DNA from 3 places in the Saccharothrix coeruleofusca genome. Region 1 is predicted to be linked to each of the others. Evidence: riboswitches for the same ligand, from Rfam matches in the RefSeq annotation. Region 1 holds a riboswitch; each other region holds the start of a gene.
What was found. A riboswitch is a leader RNA that binds a small molecule or an ion and turns the genes downstream of it on or off. The one in region 1 is predicted to bind S-adenosylmethionine.
Positions count from the first base shown of each region.

Region 2: it holds a riboswitch for S-adenosylmethionine, as region 1 does, so the genes downstream of both, JOF41_RS34555 (methionine ABC transporter ATP-binding protein) here and JOF41_RS22525 (aminotransferase class V-fold PLP-dependent enzyme) in region 1, are expected to answer to the same signal.
Region 3: it holds a riboswitch for S-adenosylmethionine, as region 1 does, so the genes downstream of both, thrC (threonine synthase) here and JOF41_RS22525 (aminotransferase class V-fold PLP-dependent enzyme) in region 1, are expected to answer to the same signal.

Region 1 is NZ_JAGINV010000001.1:5,040,209-5,046,176, reverse strand. Features, by position in the region: gene JOF41_RS22530 (potassium/proton antiporter) at 1-1,416, shown strand, start outside; SAM riboswitch class IV at 1,467-1,581, shown strand; gene JOF41_RS22525 (aminotransferase class V-fold PLP-dependent enzyme) at 1,623-2,939, shown strand; gene lspA (signal peptidase II) at 2,959-3,537, shown strand; gene JOF41_RS22515 (RluA family pseudouridine synthase) at 3,534-4,463, shown strand; gene JOF41_RS22510 (AsnC family protein) at 4,548-5,423, opposite strand; gene dnaE (DNA polymerase III subunit alpha) at 5,591-5,968, shown strand, end outside.
Region 2 is NZ_JAGINV010000001.1:7,416,723-7,422,690, reverse strand. Features, by position in the region: gene JOF41_RS34575 (ABC-F family ATP-binding cassette domain-containing protein) at 1-232, opposite strand, end outside; gene JOF41_RS34570 (4-(cytidine 5'-diphospho)-2-C-methyl-D-erythritol kinase) at 350-1,315, opposite strand; gene JOF41_RS34565 (MetQ/NlpA family ABC transporter substrate-binding protein) at 1,443-2,249, opposite strand; gene JOF41_RS34560 (methionine ABC transporter permease) at 2,280-2,963, opposite strand; gene JOF41_RS34555 (methionine ABC transporter ATP-binding protein) at 2,960-3,970, opposite strand; SAM riboswitch class I at 4,179-4,269, opposite strand; gene rsmA (16S rRNA (adenine(1518)-N(6)/adenine(1519)-N(6))-dimethyltransferase RsmA) at 4,356-5,228, opposite strand; gene JOF41_RS34545 (resuscitation-promoting factor) at 5,542-5,968, opposite strand, start outside.
Region 3 is NZ_JAGINV010000001.1:421,730-427,697, reverse strand. Features, by position in the region: gene JOF41_RS02060 (glycoside hydrolase family 3 N-terminal domain-containing protein) at 1-1,454, shown strand, start outside; gene rpsT (30S ribosomal protein S20) at 1,581-1,841, shown strand; gene holA (DNA polymerase III subunit delta) at 2,313-3,293, opposite strand; SAM riboswitch class I at 3,379-3,494, shown strand; gene thrC (threonine synthase) at 3,505-4,767, shown strand; gene JOF41_RS02040 (hypothetical protein) at 4,834-5,289, opposite strand; gene JOF41_RS02035 (DNA internalization-related competence protein ComEC/Rec2) at 5,304-5,968, opposite strand, start outside.

The DNA.
Region 1 (5,968 bases):
TCGAGCAGGCTCGGGCTGCCCTCGCTGCTGCTCTACCTCGCCATCGGCGTGCTGCTGGGCGAGTCGGTGCTGGGCATCGAGTTCGAGGACGCCGACCTGACCCGTTCGCTGGGCACCGCCGCGCTCGTGCTGATCCTCACCGAGGGCGGCCTGACCACCCGGTGGGCCGCGGTCAGACCCGCGCTCGGCCTGGGCATCGCGCTGTCCACGGTGTCGGTGGGGGTCAGCGTCGCGGTCACCGGCGTGGCCCTGCACCACCTGCTGGGCCTGGACTGGCGCACCGCGCTGCTGTGGGGCGCGGTGCTGTCCTCCACCGACGCGGCCGCGGTGTTCAGCGTGCTGCGCTCGGTCGGCGTGGGCAGGCGGCTGATCGGCGCGCTGGAGCTGGAGTCGGGCATCAACGACGCCCCGGTCTACATCGCCGTGGTGCTGCTGGCCTCGCCGGACCCGATCACCTGGACCGCGCCGCTGCTGATGGTCTACGAGCTGGTCGCGGGCGCGGCGATCGGCGTGGCGCTGGGCCTGCTGGGCGCCGTGGGCCTGCGGCGCGCGGCGCTGCCCGCCACCGGCCTGTACCCGCTGGCCACGGTCGCGGTGTGCCTGCTCGCCTACACCGCGGGCGACCTGGCGCACGCCTCCGGCTTCCTGGCCGTCTACGTCGCGGCGGTGGTGCTGGGCAACGCCCGGCTGCCGCACCGCTCGGACACGCTGTCCTTCGCCGAGGGGTTGGGCTGGGTCTCCCAGATCGGCCTGTTCGTGCTTCTGGGCCTGTACGCCTCGCCGGAACGGCTGCTGCACGCGCTGGTGCCCGCCCTGGTCGCGGGCGCGGTGCTGCTGCTGGTGGCCCGGCCGCTGTCGGTGCTGGTGGCCGCCACGCCGTTCCGGGTGCCGTGGCGCGAGCAGGTGTTCCTGTCGTGGTCCGGGCTGCGCGGCGCGGTGCCCATCGTGTTCGCCCTGATCCCGCTCATCCAGCAGGTGCCCGGCGCCGACCAGCTGGTCGACGCGGTGTTCGTGCTGGTCATCCTGCTGACCCTGGTGCAGGGCACCACCCTGCCCAGGCTGGCCCGCTGGCTGGGGCTGGTGCGCTCGGGGGAGGCCAGCGAGGTGCAGTTCGACTCCTCGGCGCTGGACCAGTTCAACGCCGAGCTGCTCCAGGTGCGCATCCAGCGCGGGTCCAAGCTGCACGGCGTGTACCTGTCGGAGCTGCGGCTGCCGGTGGGCGCCTCGGTGAGCCTGGTGGTGCGCGAGGGCGGCGGGTTCACCCCGCAGTCGACCACCCGGCTGCAGGAGCGCGACCAGCTGCTGGTGGTGTGCACCGAAGGCGTGCGCACCGCCGTCGAGCAGCGCATCCGGGCGGTGGACCGGGCGGGCAGGCTGGCCCGCTGGAAGGGCGACACGGGCCGCGAGATCCCATGATCCGGACGGGGCTCGACGGCGGGCGGGTCCGCCGCTAACGTCGTGGGCGAGGTCATGAGTGCCAGCGACAAGCCCGGGCTAGCTGGCCGGCAACCCTCCTACCGCGGTGGGGTGCCCCCGGTGAGGACCTGGTCCGGCGCGGGGTGCGCCGGGCAAGCGCGGGCCTCCTGTCGAGCAGGGGCCCCCGAGGCCGCCGGAGGCTCGTCGTGACCGTCGCCGTTCCCCGTCCCGTCGCCGCCCTGCCCCGCGTGGTCGGGGCGGACCTGAAGGTCCCCCTGGTCACCGGGCAGTTCGTCGAGTACGCCAACCTCGACCACGCCGCGTCCGCGCCCTGCCTGGAGCAGGTCCGCGACGCGGTGGACGAGCTGCTGCCCTGGTACGCCTCGGTGCACCGGGGTGCCGGGTTCGCCTCCCACGTCAGCACCCGCGTCTACGGGCAGGCCCGCGACGCGGTGCGGCGGTTCCTCGGCGCCAGGGCGGGCGACGCGGTGGTGTTCACCCGCAACACCACCGACGCGCTGAACCTGCTGGCCCGAGCCCTGCCCCGGCGCACCTCGGTGGTGCTGTTCGACACCGACCACCACGCCGCGCTGCTGCCGTGGCGCGGACCAGGCGTGCGGCGGCTGCGCACGCCCTCCTCGGCGGCGGGCGCGGTGCTGGAGCTGGACCGGGCGCTGCGCGCCTGCCCCGAGGGGCCGCGACTGGTCGTGGTGACCGGCGCGTCCAACGTGACCGGTGAGGTGTGGCCGGTGGCCGAGCTGGCCGCGGTGGCCCGGCGGCACGGGGCGCGCGTCGTGCTCGACGCCGCCCAGCTGGCCCCGCACCGGCCGGTCGACCTCAAGGCGCTGGACGTGGACTACGCCGTGCTGTCCGGCCACAAGCTGTACGCGCCCTTCGGCGCGGGCGCGCTGGTCGGTCGCGCGGACTGGCTGCGGGCCGCCGAGCCGTACCTGGTCGGCGGCGGCGCGACCGCGCTGGTCACCGACCACGGCGACCGGCTGGGCGTGGCGTGGTCGGCGGTGCCCGAGCGGCACGAGGCGGGCTCGCCCAACGTGGTCGGCGCGCACGCCCTCGGCGTGGCCTGCGACGTGCTGGGGCGGCACTGGGAGCGCACCGGCGCGCACGAGCGCGGCCTGCTGGCGCGGCTGCGGGCGGGCCTGGCCACCGTGCCCGGCGTGCGCGAGCTGTCGCTGTTCGGGGCCGAGCACGACCGGGTGGGCGTGGTCAGCTTCGTCGTCGGCGGGCAGGACGCGGGCTACCTGGCCGCCGCGCTGTCCGCCGAGCACGGCATCGGCGTGCGCGACGGCGCGTTCTGCGCGCACGTGGCGGTGCACCGGCTGGCCGCCGGGCAGCGGGCGCTGCGCGCGTCGCTGGGGCTGGGCAGCACCGAGGAGCACGTGGACCGGCTCGTGGCGGCGCTGCGGTCGCTGGTGCTGGAGGGGCCGCGGGTCGACTACGCCCAGCGGGACGGCCGCTGGGCGCCCGCCCAGGACACCCGGCCGCTGCCGCCGTTCCTGGTCTGAGTGCGGTCGCGCGAACCCGATGCGGGACAATGGGCCGGTGAGCACTGAGCCCAACGCCGAACCCGAGGCAGTTCCGGGAGCCCCCGCCCCGCCACCCAGGCGGGTGCTGCTGCTGGGCGTCCTCGCCGCGGTGGTGCTGGCGCTGGACATCGCCACCAAGGTGGTCGCGGTCGCCGAGCTGGAGGGGCGGCAGCCGGTCGAGCTGTTCGGCGGGCTGCTGTACCTGCCGCTGGTCCGCAACCCCGGCGCGGCCTTCGGCATGGCCGAGGGGTGGACGTTCGTGCTGGCGCTGATCGCGTTCGGCGTGGTCGGCTTCATCCTGTGGATCGCCCGCAAGCTGCGGTCGGTCGGCTGGGCGATCGGGCTGGGCCTGGTGCTCGGCGGGGCGCTGGGCAACCTGGTCGACCGCGTGTTCCGCGCGCCCGGCCCGCTGCGCGGCCACGTGGTGGACTTCATCTCCGTGCTCGACCCGTGGGGCGGTTTCTTCCCGGTGTTCAACCTCGCCGACTCGGCGATCTGCGTGGGCGGCGGCGTGATCGTGCTGATGGCCCTGCTCCAGCGCGACTACGACGGCACCAGGGTGGAGAAGAAGGCATGAGCGGCTACCGAACCCTGCCCGTGCCCGACGGGCTGGACGGGATGCGCGTCGACGCGGGCCTGGCCAAGCTGCTTGGCCTGTCGCGGACCGCGGTCGCGGCGCTGACCGAGTCCGGCGACGTGGTGCTCGACGGACAGCCCGCGGGCAAGTCCGACCGGCTGGTCGCGGGCGCGTGGCTGGAGATCACCCTGCCTGAGCCGGAGCGGCCGGTGAGCGTCCAGGCCGTGCCGGTGGAGGGCCTGGGGGTGCTCTACGAGGACGACGACGTGATCGTGGTCGACAAGCCGGTGGGCGTGGCGGTGCACCCCAGTCCGGGGTGGACCGGGCCGACCGTGGTCGGCGGGCTGGCCGCCGCGGGCGTGCGCATCGCCACCTCGGGCGCGGCCGAGCGGCAGGGCGTGGTGCACCGGCTGGACGTGGGCACCACCGGCGTGATGGTGGTGGCCAAGAGCGAGCACGCCTACTCGGTGCTCAAGCAGGCGTTCAAGGAGCGCACGGTGGACAAGCTCTACCACGCGCTCGTGCAGGGCCACCCGGACCCGATCCGCGGCACCATCGACGCGCCGATCGACCGCCACCCCAAGCACGACTACAAGTTCGCGGTGATGGCCAACGGCAAGCCCAGCGTCACCCACTACGAGGTGGTCGAGGCGTTCCGGGCCGCGTCGCTGCTGGACGTGCACCTGGAGACTGGGCGCACGCACCAGATCCGGGTGCACTTCTCCGCGCTGCGCCACCCCTGCGTGGGCGACCTGACCTACGGCGCCGACCCGGTGCTGGCCAAGCGGCTGGGCGTGACGCGGCAGTGGCTGCACGCCCGCACGCTGGGCTTCCACCACCCGGCCGACGGGCAGTGGGTGGAGTTCACCAGCGAGTACCCCGCCGACCTGGCCCAAGCCCTCGACCAGCTCCGCGCCGAAGGCTGACCCGCGAACCGAGCGTTCAGGCACCGCGAACCGAGCGTTCGGACACCGCGAACCGGGCGTTCGGGCGCGGGGCCGCCCCCGGCCTCAGTCGTCGACGGTCCAGACCAGGGTGTTCAGGTCGGTCTCCGGCCGGGAGCTCCACCGGACCGAGGTCACGGTGACGTTCTCCGGCAGGACGTACACGGTGTGCCCGCCCGCCGTCTCGCCCGGCTGCACGCCGATCTTGTGCGGCGGCCGGGAGGACAGCGACACCGGGGCCTTGCTGACCGTCTCACCGGTGTTGGTCATCAGCACCAGGTACATGTCCGGCAGGGCGTTGAACGGCACGGTGCCGATGTTGGCCAGCTCGGTGTGCACCACCACGGCCCGCTCGCCGTCGGCCAGCTTGTAGCCCGCCGCGGTGAACAGGAAGTCCGCCGGGTCGACCACCTCGACCAGCTGGATGGTGAACCGGGCGCCCTCCAGGCCCTCGGTCTCCAGGGTGCTGCCGATCTTGCCGGTGCGCGACCGGGGCGCGGGCTGCTGGTCGCCGCGCGCCCAGCCCGCCGACTGCGGCGGTCCCCACGTGCTCATCGGCTCGGGCACCGGGACCGGGCCGGACTGCGGCTGGGCCGGGAACGGCTGGCTGGGCGGCCCCTGCGGGCCGGGGTGGGGCGGGTAGGGCCCGCTGGGGGTGCCGCGCACCGAGCCGGGTGGTGGGTAGGGGCCGCTGGCCGTGCCCTGGGCGGGCCCGGTGTAGCTGCCCCACGCCACGCTGTTGGCCAGCGCCTTGCGGATGCCGTTGGGGTCGCACTCCACGCCCACCAGCAGCGGCAACCCGCTGCCGGACAGGGTGATCAGGCGGGTGGCCGCCTCGCGGGGGTCCATGCCCAGCCGCGCCGCCACCTCGTGCACGGCGGCTCGGCCCATCTCCGCGATCATCGCGAGGAGGCGGGCGTCGACGGGATCGGGCGCGACCACGACTCGAACGCTACCCGCCCACCAAGATCGGCGCGCCACGACCCCGGCGCGTCCGAGCTCACGGCGAGCCGGGGCGGCGCGGACCACCCCGACGGACTAGTGTGCTCCCTGCGGCTGGCTCGTCGCCGTCATCTGCTGTTAGTGCCTGGTACACAAGGGGGTTTGGGGTGGCCGACTCGTTTGTGCACCTCCACGTGCACACCGAGTACTCGATGCTCGACGGAGCGGCGAAGCTGAAGGACATGTTCGCCGAGTGCGAGCGGTTGGGGATGCCCGCCGCCGCCATCACCGACCACGGCAACATGTACGGCGCCTACGACTTCTTCAAGCAGGCCACCGCGGCGGGCATCAAGCCGGTGGTGGGCATCGAGGCGTACATGGCCCCCGACTCGCGCTTCAACAAGAAGCGCGTGCTATGGGGCGACCCCGGCCAGAAGTCCGACGACGTCTCCGCCAGCGGCGCCTACACCCACCAGACCATCTGGGCCAGGGACAACGAGGGCCTGCACAACCTGATGAAGCTGTCCAGCCGGGCCTCCACCGAG
Region 2 (5,968 bases), 2.4 Mb from region 1:
GCGAGGTCCGCTGGGTCACCACGGCCATCCGCAGGCCGCGGGTCTGGCTGACCCGCCCCTCGTCCGGCTCCTCCAGCCCGGCCAGCACCTCCAGCAGGGTGGTCTTGCCGCCGCCGTTGAGGCCGACGACGCCGATCCGGTCGCCGTCGCCCACGCCCAGGGAGACCCCGTCGAGCAGCGGGCGCACACCGAACGACTTGGAGACCGTCTCCAGGTTGACCAAGTTGGCCATCAACACACCTTCATCGAGATCGTGGGACGCGAGTGGGACACACCGGGCAGTCCCGCCCCTCAAGCCTAGACACGCGGCGGCCCCCGGTTCCGGACACCGGGCGACGCGGTCGAGCGGTCAGGCGTGGACCTCGGGTGGGGTGGGCCTGGGCGCTTCGTCGGTGCCGACCACCCGCGCGCCGTGCACCGGTCCCTGGGCGACGCGGACCGTGCGGCACACGCCCGCGCCCGCCAGCTCGGCGGCCACCCGGACCGCCGAGTCGCCGTCGGCGCACAGGAACGCGCAGGTCGGACCCGAGCCGGACACCATGCCCGCCAGCGCGCCCGCGTTCACCCCGGCGCGCAGCGTGCGGCGCAGGTTGGGGCGCAGGGACACCGCGGCGGCCTGCAGGTCGTTGCCCAGCAGCAGCGCCAGCTGGCGCGGGTCGCCCGAGGACAGGCCCTCCAGCACGGCCTCGGCGGGGCCGACGCGGGGCGGGTCGCCGTCCGCGCGCAGCCGGTCCAGCTCCTGGAAGACCTCCGGTGTGGACAGGCCGCGCCGGTCGAAGGCCAGCACCCAGTGGAACGTGTGCCGCGCCAGCACCGGCACGATCCGGTCGCCGCGGTCGGTGCCCAGCGCCGTGCCGCCGTAGAGGGCGAACGGGACGTCCGCGCCGATCTGCCCGGCCAGCTCGGCCAGCTCGTCGCGGGTGATCTCCACCCGCCACAGCGCGGCCAGCCCGACCAGGGCGGCCGCCGCGTCCGCGCTGCCGCCCGCCATGCCGCCCGCGACCGGGATGCTCTTGCGGATCACCACCCGGACCTTGGGGTCCTCGGGGTCGCGCCCGGTGTGCTCGGCCAGCACCCGCACCGCCCGCCAGGCCAGGTTGGACGGCCCGGTGGGCACCGCGTCGGCGCCCTCGCCGTGCACCTCCACACCGGGGTCGTCGGCGATGGCCACGGTGACCTCGTCGGTCAGCGACAGCGCCTGGAAGATCGTCACGAGGTCGTGGTAGCCGTCAGCGCGCGCGTCGCCCACTGCCAGGTGCAGGTTGACCTTGGCCGGGACGCGGACGGTGACCGGTGGCGGGACTACGGCGAGCACACCCTGAAGCCTACGGCTGTCGCGGGTGCTCGCGCTGCCACCGGTGGCCGAACTCCCGGAACGCGACCGCGCCCGCGAGCGCCGCCCGAAGGGGTCGGGCGGTGCTCGCGGGCGCGGTCGGGTGGGGTCAGACGGCCAGGACGGAACCGGCGAAGGTGTCCTTGATGTAGTCCTTGACCTGCTGCGACTGCAGCAGCGCCAGCAGGTCCTTGATCCGCTGGTCGTCCTTGAGCTCGGCGCGAGTGACCAGGCCGTTGGCGTTGGGGTTGCCCTCGGCCTTCTCCAGCGCCAACGCGTCGTCGGCGGGCTTCAACCCGGCGTCGATGGCGTAGTTGCCGTTGACCACCGCCGCGTCGGTGTCCTCCAGCGACCGGGGCAGCTGGGCCGCCTCCAGCTCGACGAACCGCAGGTTCTTCGGGTTCTCCGCGATGTCGCGGATGGTGGCGGTCTTCTCCGCGCCCTCCTTGATCTTGATCAGGCCGTTGTCCTGGAGCAGCTTGAGCCCGCGGGCCTCGTTGGTGGCGTCGTTGGCGACGGCGACCTGGGCGCCGTCGGGCAGGTCGGCCAGCGACTTGTGCTTGTTGGAGTACACGCCCAGCGGCTCGACGTGCACCGGGCCGATCCACTCCAGCTGGGCGCCGCTCTCGCTCTTGAAGGTGTCCAGGTAGGGCACGGTCTGGAAGTAGTTCGCGTCCAGCGAGCCGTCCACCAGCGCGGTGTTGGGCTGCACGTAGTCGGTGAACTCGACGACCTCGATCTTGAGGTTCTTCTCCGCCGCGAGGTTGTCGGCGACGTAGCGCAGGACCTGGGCGTGGGGCACCGGGCTGACGCCCACCTTCAGCGGCGCGTCGGGGTTGCCCGCCGCGCCGTTGTCGCCGCTCCCGCAGCCTGCCGCGAGCAGCACAGCGCCGAGGAGGGCAGCACGAATACGCATGGTGTTCCTTAACTACGGGGTGGGTCCGGATCAGACGGAGGCGTGCCTGCGGCGGTCGACAGCGCGCGCGGCACGGTTGAAGGCGAACTGGATGAGCGTGGCGATGACCGCCAGCACCGCGACCGTGCTCCACAGCACCCGGTCGTCGAAGCGCTGGTAGCCCAGCCGCACGGCGAGGTCGCCGAGACCGCCGCCGCCGAGCACCCCGGCCATCGCCGAGTACCCGAGCAGGGCGATCGCGGTCACGCCGATGGCGTTGATCAGCGCGGGCAGCGACTCGCGCAGCAGCACGCTGCGGACGATGCGCGTGGTCGTGGCGCCGGTCGTGACCGCGGCCTCCACCACCGAGACGTGCACCTCGCTCAGCACGTTCTGCACCAGCCTGCCGACGAACGGGATCGCGCCCACCGACAGCGGCACGATCGCCGCGGTCGGCCCGATGGACTGGCCGATGACCAGCCGGGTGAGCGAGGTCAGCAGGACGAGCAGGACCAGGAACGGCATGGCGCGGCCGAGGTCGACCACGAAGCCGAGCAGCTTGTGCAGCAGCGGCCTGGGCCGCAGCCCACCGGGGGCGGTGAGCTGCAGCCAGACGCCGACGGGGATGCCGAGCAAGGTCGCGATCAGGGTGGAGACGGCCACCATGTACAACGTCTCGCCGGTCGCGGTGACGAGGTAGTCGAACACGGTGGACCAGGGTGTTGCCTTCCTCACGCAGCTACTCCCTGCGGACCCGTCGGCGTGCGGCGCACGGCGCCGCCCGCCTCGGTGATCCACTCCAGCGCCGAGTCGGCGCGCTCGCCGTTGAGGCCGACGCGGAACCGCGCGACCGGGGTCTCGCCGAGCCTGGTCAGGCCGCCGCCGAGCAGGTTCAGCTCCACGCCGAAGCGGCTGGTGGCCTCGGGCAGCAGCGCGCCCACGGCGGCGAAGCCGACCAGCACCACGTCGGCCACCCGGTCGTAGGAGCGCTCGACCGCCGGGTTCTGGTCCACGGCGGGCAGCAGCGAGGCGGCGGTCCGGCTGGCCGCGTCGGAGACCAGGTCGAGCACCTTGCCGTGCTCCACGACCCTGCCGCCCTCCAGCACCGCCACGTCGTCGCAGATGCGGCGGACCACGCCCATGTCGTGGGTCACCACCAGGACGGTCACGCCCAGCTCGGCGCGGGCCCGGTCCAGCACGGTCAGCACGGAGCCGGTGGTCTCGGGGTCCAGCGCGGAGGTCGGCTCGTCGGCCAGCAGCACCGACGGGCTGGCGGCGAGCGCGCGGGCGACCGCGACGCGCTGGCGCTGGCCGCCGGAGAGCTGGTCGGGGTAGGAGCCCGCCTTGTCGGTCAGGCCGACCAGGTCCAGCAGCTCGGCCACGCGGGTGCGGCGCTGCGGCCCCGGCACGCCCGCGGACTCCAGCGGCAGCGCCACGTTGCCCGCGGCGGTGCGCTGGCGCAGCAGCGAATCCCCTTGCGGCACAACGCCGATCTGCCTGCGGGCGGCGCGCAGCGCGGACCCGCCCAGCGACACCAGGTCGGTGCCGTCGACGCGGATCGCGCCGCTGTCGGGGCGCTCCAGCAGCGCGACGCAGCGGGCCAGGGTGGACTTGCCCGCCCCGGAGGGGCCGACGACGCCGAGCACCGTTCCGGCGGCGACGTCCAGGTTCACGCCGTCCAGCGCGCGAACCTGACCGGTACTGCCGGGGAAGGTCTTGGTGAGGTTTTCGACTGTGATCACGTTTTCGCTCCACGACTGCGCGCGGCAGCGCGCGCTCGTGGCGCGCGCGACCGAGATCTGCTGCTGAAGGGGTGTCCGCAGAGGACGGCGAGGATTGCCTGGTGCCGCTGGTGCCGCTAGGCGAGGGAGCCGCGACAGCCCGTGGCAGTGCGACGGCCGTGGTCGACGACTCGCCTGCGTGTGAGCATTCGCGTCCTGGGCACGTGATCCTCCATCGATCCTGGCTGAAGCACCTGCCCCATGGGGGGTGGTTGCTGCGGCGTCGTGGAGCCAGGTCTCTCGGCCGCTCGGGATGGCAGCACGAGTACACCCGACGACCCGAGGTTGACGCAAGCCTGTAAACGGATCGTTCGACAAATCACACAGATGGCCGAAGGATCACCGGCTATCGAGTGGCAGCGGCTTCGGCTATCCGGATGAAGTCGTGAACTCCCAACTGCTCGCCGCGAGCGCCCGGATCGACCCCGGCGGCCAGCAGCAGCCGCTCCGCCTCGGCGGGCGACCCCGCCCAGCCCGCCAGCGCGCCGCGCAGCGTCTTGCGGCGCTGCGCGAAAGCCGCGTCCACCAACGGGAACAGCACGTTCCGGTCCACAGTGGACAGTGGCTCGGGGTGCCGCCGGAAGGCCACCAGCGCGGAGTCCACGTTGGGCACCGGCCAGAACACCGAGCGCGACACCGGCCCGGCCCGGTGCGCGTCGGCGTACCAGGCCAGCTTCACGCTGGGCACCCCGTAGACCTTGCCACCGGGGCCCGCGGCCATCCGGTCGGCCACTTCGGCCTGCACCATCACCAGGCCGGTGCGCAGCGAGGGCAGCTCGGCCAGCAGGTGCAGCACCACGGGCACGGCCACGTTGTAGGGCAGGTTCGCGACCAGGGCGGTCGGCGCGACCGGCAGCTGCCCGGCGGTGACGCGCAGCGCGTCCGCCGGGACCACGGACAGCCGGTCGGCCAGTTCGGGGGCGCGCTCGGCGACGGTGGCGGGCAGGCGGTCGGCGAGCACCGGGTCGATCTCCACCGCGACCAGCGCCCGGCACGAGGGCAGCAGGGCCAGGGTCAGCGAGCCCAGGCCCGGCCCGACCTCCAGCACCACGTCGTCGGCGGTCAGCTCGGCGGAGGCGACGATGCGGCGGACCGTGTTCGGGTCGTGCACGAAGTTCTGCCCCAGCTTCTTGGTGGGGCGGATGTCCAGCTCGGCCGCCAGCCGCCGCACGTCGGCCGGGCCGAGCAGCGCGCTGCCCGCCTGGGGGGTTCCGGTCACCACCGCATTCTCCCCTCCCCTCCCGCGAGCCGAACGCCCCGGCCCCCTCCTACGCCTGCAAGTACTACCCGACCCGCTCCATCGAGCGCATAACTACTACCCGACGACCGACGGTCACGGAGCCGGGTAGTAGTTACCGGCCCACTGCGGGGCGTCGGGTAGTACTTGCAGACGCGGGGAAGGCGACCGCCGCGTCCCGGAGGTGGGACGCGGCGGAGGTGGGACGCGGCGGAGGTGGGACGCGGCGGAGGTGGGACGCGGCGGAGGTGGGACGCGGCGGAGGTGGGACGCGGCGGTGGGGGAAGCCCAGGGGTTACGGCAGGCCGAGCTTGGCGCGGCAGCCGGGCCAAGCCGAGTAGGTGCCGCCGCGGCCGTCGCGGAGCTTGGTCGCGACGGCGATCTGCTGCTCGCGGGTGGCCTGGTGCGGGTACGCGGCGTACTGGCTGCCGCCGTAGGCGTCCCAGGTGCTCTTGTTGAACTGCAGGCCGCCGTAGTAGCCGTTGCCGGTGTTGATGGCCCAGTTGCCGCCCGCCTCGCACTGCGCGAGCCGGTCCCAGACCGCGCCGTCGGGCGGGACCTTGGTGCCGACCTTGACCTTCTTGGCCTTCGGCTCCTTGGTGACCTTGGTGCCCAGCTGCTCGCGGGCGACTTCCTTGCCGTTCTTCATCGTGACGCGGTAAGTGACGATCTTCTCGCCCGCCTCACCCGCCTCGACGACCTGCTTCTCGCCCTTCATCATC
Region 3 (5,968 bases), 4.6 Mb from region 1:
AACCCCAGTTCGACGCGGGCGTGGGCACCGTGATGATCAACTCCGGCGCGGTGAACGGCGTGCCCGTGCACGCCTCCAAGCACATGCTCACCACCCAGCTGCGCGACCGGATGGGCTTCCGCGGCGTCGCGGTCACCGACTGGGAGGACATCCGCTACCTGGTCACCCGCTACCGCGTCGCGGCCGACTACCCCGAAGCCGTCGCGATGGCGGTCAACGCGGGCGTGGACGTGGCCATGGAGCCCTCGGAGGCGGGCGAGTTCACCAAGGGCGTGGTCGACGGCGTGCGCCGCGGCGCGATCAGCGGCAAGCGGGTCGACCAGGCCGTGCGGCGCGTGCTGAAGCTGAAGTTCGACCTCGGCCTGTTCGACAAGCCGTTCGTGGACCCCGCCAAGGCCGACGCGATCGTCAACGGCGCCGACCGCGACCTGGCCCGCCGCGCCGCCGCCGAGGGGGCCGTGCTGCTGCGCAACGAAGGCGTGCTGCCGCTGTCCACCGGGGCGCGCAAGCTCGTGGTGACCGGCGACACCGCCGACTCGGTGCCGCGCCAGCTGGGCGGGTGGACGGTGGGCTGGCAGGGCGTTCCCAACGGTTCGCCGCTGCCGCCCGCGACCACCGTGCTGCAGGGCGTCCGCGCCGCCGCGCCCACCGCCGACGTGGTGAGCGCCCCGACCGCCGCCGACGCGGTGGCCCAGGCGGGCGACGCGGACGCCGTGATCGTCGTGCTGGGCGAGGCCCCCGCCGCCGAGGGCGTCGCCGACACCGAGAACCCCGCGCTGACCGGCGAGCAGCAGGCGCTGGTGGACGCGGTGCGGGGCACCGGCAAGCCGGTGGTCGTGGTGCTGCTCACCGGCAGGCCCCTGGTGCTGGGCGCGGCCGCCGACGCGGGCGCGCTGGTGGCGGGCTGGCTGCCGGGCAGCGAGGGCGGCCACGGCATCGCCGACGTGCTGTTCGGCAAGGTCAACCCCAGCGGCAGGCTGCCCGTGTCGTGGCCGAAGACCGTCGGCGACCAGCCCTTCTCCTACGACCAGCTGCCCGGCCCGAACGGCGGGGAGAGCTCCTCCTACGACCCGGCCTACCCGTTCGGCCACGGCCTGTCCTACACCACCTTCACCACCTCCGCGCCCAGGCTGAAAGCCACCGAGGTGCGCCGCGACGGCCGCGTCGAGGTCACCGTGACCGCGGCCAACACCGGCTCGCGGGCGGGCGAGCTGGTCGTGCCGGTGTACGTGCACCAGCCGGTGAGCAAGGTGCTCGTGCCCGACCAGCGGCTGGTCGGGTTCACCAAGGTCGCCCTGGCCGCGGGCGAGCAGCGCGCGGTGACCGTGGCCTTCGACGTGCGGCGGCTCGCGGTGACGCCGGGGGACGTGGACGCCTCCGGGTCGCGGGAGGTCGCCACTGGTCGCTACGAGGTCGTGGTGGGCGGGGCGCGGGCCGGTTTCACGGTGCGGTGAACTGGCCTGATACTCTTGTCCGCCGTACCGCGCGGCATTCCGCTGTGGAGGAAACCGCCCCTGACCGGGCGGCGCCGACGAGAAGGCGCGGTACGACTCCGAACCGAGGAAAAGGGTGGCTTTCGCGTGGCGAACATCAAGTCCCAGCTCAAGCGGATCAAGACGGCGGAGAAGGCGCGGCTGCGCAACAAGGCCGTCAAGTCCTCGCTGAAGACCGCGATCCGCAAGTTCCGTGAGGCCGCCGAGGCCGGTGACAAGGAGAAGGCCATCGCGCTGGCGCAGGAGGCCTCCCGCAAGCTCGACAAGGCCGCCTCCAAGGGCGTCATCCACGCCAACCAGGCCGCCAACAAGAAGTCGGCCCTGGCCAAGCGCGCCAACCAGCTCTGAGCACCGGCTGCCCAGCAGCCTCCGCGAGCGCCGCTTCCCCACGCGGGAGGCGGCGCTCGCCGCGTTCGGCCCCACCCTCGTCCCGCGAGTCGAACCCTCAGAACCCCCGAGTTCAACGCTCAGAACGGCCACGCCCGTCCCCGGTGTCACCCACCTATGGGCGTGTTGGGCGTGTCGCCCCCGCGAGTCGCGCGTTCCGACACCACGAACTGAGCGTTCGCGCACCCCGACCCGCGCTTTCGCGCCCTGCCCCGCGCTTCCGCGCACCTCGGGTAGTAGTTACCGATCTCCGGACGCCCCTCGGGTAGTACTTGCCCACGCACCAGGGGCGCGCGCGGAGCGCGCGCAGCGGGGGGCCCGCGAGCGCCATCCTTGGCGACCTGTCGCGCGGCGAGCGCCGCTTTAAAACCCCCAACGCTCAGTTCGCGGTGCCCGAACGCTCAAGTCAGGATGTGGGCGGGCGCTGGTGGTCTAGCGGCCGTGGGCGGCGACGATGGCCAGGACGGCGCGCTCCAGCGCGTAACCCGAGTCCGCCGCGACGCCCTTGACGTCGGCGTTCAGCCCGGCCACCACCGACATCGCCCTGGCCAGCCCGTCGCCGTCCCAGCCGCGCGCCTGCCCCTGGGCCTTCTTGACCTTCCACGGCGGCATCCCCAGCTCGCCCGCCAGCTTGAACGGGTCGCCCCGGCCCACCGCGGACACCCGCGCGACCGTGCGCACCGCGTCGGCCAGCGCGTCGGCGACCAGCACGTGCGGCACGCCCAGCTGCATCGCCCAGCGCAGCGCCTCCAGCGCCCCGCCCCGGTCGCCCATGACGGCCTTCTCCGCCACCGCGAACCCGGTCACCTCGGCCCGGCCGCGGTGGTAGCGGCGCACCGCCTCCGCGTCGACCTTCCCGCCGGTGTCCGCGACCAGCTGCGACGCCGCGGCGGCCAGCTCCCGCAGGTCCGACCCGACCGCTTCGATCAGCGCGGCCACCGCCTCCGGGTCGGCCTTGCCGCCCGCCGAGCGGATCTCGTTGCGCACGAACGCTTCCCGCTCCGCGGCCTTGGTGATCTTCGGGCACTCGACCACCCGCGCCCCGGCTTTGCGCAGCGCCGCGGGCAGCTCCTTGGCCGCCTTGCTGCGCCCGCCGCCGGTGTGCACGACGACCAGGGTCACTCCGTCCGCAGGCGCCTTGGCGTAGGCCAGCACCGCGTCGGCGATCTCCTTGCTCACCTCCTGCGCGGCCTCCAGGGCGATCACCCGCCCTTCGGCGAACAGCGACGGGCTGACCAGCTCCGCCAGCTCCGGCGGGGTGAGGTCGGTCACCCGAACGCGGGTGAGGTCCGCCTGCGGGTCGGCCGCCCGCGCGGTCTCCAGCGCCGACCGCACCGCGCGTTCGACCAGCAACTCCTCCTCGCCGACGACCAGGTGCACGGCATCGGGCTGGCTGGCTGCGGTCGCGCTCACGGTCCGATCCTGCCACGTCCGCATGGTGGACTTCGCTGGCCACGGCTCGGGATCGTGTCGTAGCGTGAACGCCACAACCGAATACCGCTCATCCAGAGGGGCAGAGGGATCGGCCCGAAGAAGCCCCGGCAACCCGTCACCAGCGCTCGCGCTGGGCGACCACGGTGCCAATTCCGACCCGCGCAGCGGGAAAGATGAGGAGAACCTCGCGATGACTGCTGTCAGTGCGCCTTCGCCCACCACCTCCTTCGACCTCGGTCCCGCTCGGGCTCTGTCGTGTCGTGAGTGCGGCCACCAGACCCCTCTCGCCGCCGAGTACGCGTGCCTGGAGTGTTTCGGGCCGCTGGAAGTGGCCTACGACTTCGGTCGGATCCGCCGCGAGGACATCGAGGCGGGTCCCCGGTCGATCTGGCGCTACCGCGGCCTGCTCCCCGTGCCCTCCACCGTGACGTCCCACCCCAACACCGAGCCCGGCGGCACCCGCCTGGTCGAGGCCGACCGCCTGGCCAAGGCGCTGGGCGTGCGCAAGGTGTGGGTCAAGGACGACACCGGCAACCCCACCCACTCCTTCAAGGACCGCGTGGTCGGCGTGGCCCTGGCCGCGGCCAGGGAACTCGGCTTCAAGGTGCTGGCCTGCCCCTCCACCGGCAACCTGGCCAACGCCGTGGCCGCCGCGGCGGCCCGCGCGGGCTGGCGGTCGGTCGTGCTCGTGCCCTCCTCCCTGGAACGCGCCAAGATCCTCATGACCGCCGTCTACGACGGCGCGCTGATCACCGTCGACGGCAACTACGACGACGTCAACCGCCTCGCCCAGGAGCTGGCCGCCGAGCACGAGGACTGGGCGTTCGTCAACGTCAACGTCCGGCCCTACTACGCCGAGGGCTCCAAGACCCTCGGCTTCGAGGTGGCCGAGCAGCTGGGCTGGCGCCTGCCCGAGCAGATCGTCATCCCCATCGCCTCGGGCTCCCAGCTGACCAAGGTGGACAAGGCCTTCCGCGAGTTCGCCTCGCTCGGCCTGGTCGAGGACACCCCCTACCGCGTGTTCGGCGCACAGGCGACCGGTTGCTCCCCGGTGGCCACCGCGTACAAGGCGGGCCACGACACGGTCACCCCGGTGCGCCCGGACACCATCGCCCGCTCGCTGGCGATCGGCGCCCCCGCCGACGGCCCCTACGCCCTGGACTCGGTCCGCCGCACCGGCGGGGCCATCGAGGACGTCACCGACGAGGAAGTGGTCGAGGGCATCCGGCTGCTGGCCCGCACCGAGGGCATCTTCGCCGAGACCGCGGGCGGGGTCACCGTGGCGACGGCCAAGAAGCTCATCGAGACCGGGCAGCTCGACCCCGACGCCGAGACCGTCCTGCTGATCACCGGCGACGGCCTCAAGACCCTGGACGCCCTGGGCGACCGGGTCGGCCCCCGCGCCACCGTGCCGCCCAGCGCCGACGCCGTGATCAAGGCCCTCGCCGACTGATCCACCCCCTCACGGCTTGCGCACCGCTGGAGGTGGTGCGCAAGCCCGCAGGGTTGCCCACCGCGATCACAGGGCGATGCTGGACGAGCGCAGCCACCCGCTGCGCGGGAACCTCGCCAGCTCCGGCAGCACGTACGGCCCGACCTGCTCGGTGGTGATGCGCCAGGCGATCACCCGTTGCGGCCACGGCGCGTCCGCCTTGATCTTGTTGTAGGCGCGGGCGCGCCAGTCCTCGACCGGGATGGTCAGCTCGTCGTCGAACAGCCGGTCGGCGACCACGCGGTACGCCTCCTCGGGCGAAGCGACCTGGGTGGGGCTCAGCACGTCGGTCACGGTCGCCCGCGCGATGATGCCCCGGCCGCCCGCTCTGAGGTGCTCGCACACGTAGTAGGCGAACCCCGGTCGCAGTTGCGGCGGCCACGGCTCCGGCTTGTAGCCCAGTTGCCACAGCACCCACGCCACGGCCTGGTGGTCGTCGTTGGGCGCCCATCCGGTGTGCAGCCGGATCCAGACGTCGTTCACGGTTCCTCCCCTTGTCAGTTCCTCCCCGGCGGGTCGCCCCTGCGGGCGATCCGCGGCCCCTCCGGGCCCAGCAGGACGGCGGTGTCGCCGTCCTGATCAGTGCGCAGCACCAGCGCCCCCCGGCTAGCCAGCGCGTCGAGCAGCACCCCGCTGGGGTGTCCGTAGCGGTTGCCCGCTCCGACGCTGATCAACGCCACTTTCGGCCGAACCGCCTCCAGGAACGCCGCGGACGAGTACCTCGAGCCGTGGTGCGGCACCTTGAGCACGTCGGCCCGCAGGTCGGCGTGCCGCCCGAGCAGACCGGCCTGCGCGGCCAGCTCGATGTCGCCGGTCAGCAGCACCCGGCCTGCCCCGGTCGAAGCCCGCAGCACCACCGAGGCGTCGTTGACCGCCGTGTTCGCGTCCTCCACCGGGCCCGCGCGGGGGCCCAGCACGTCCAGCTCCAGCCCCGGCCAGCTCAGCCGCTGCCCGGACACCAGCTCCACCACGCGGACACCGGCCGCCCGCGCCCGTTCGCGCACCTCCTCCCAAGCCCATCGCGGACGTCGCGACGGCCCCACCGCCACCGCGCCGACGCCCACTTCCGCCAGCACCGCCGCCAGCCCGCCGATGTGGTCGGCGTGCAGGTGGCTGAGCACCACCAGCGGCACCCGCCGCACGCCCAGCCCGCGCAGGCAGG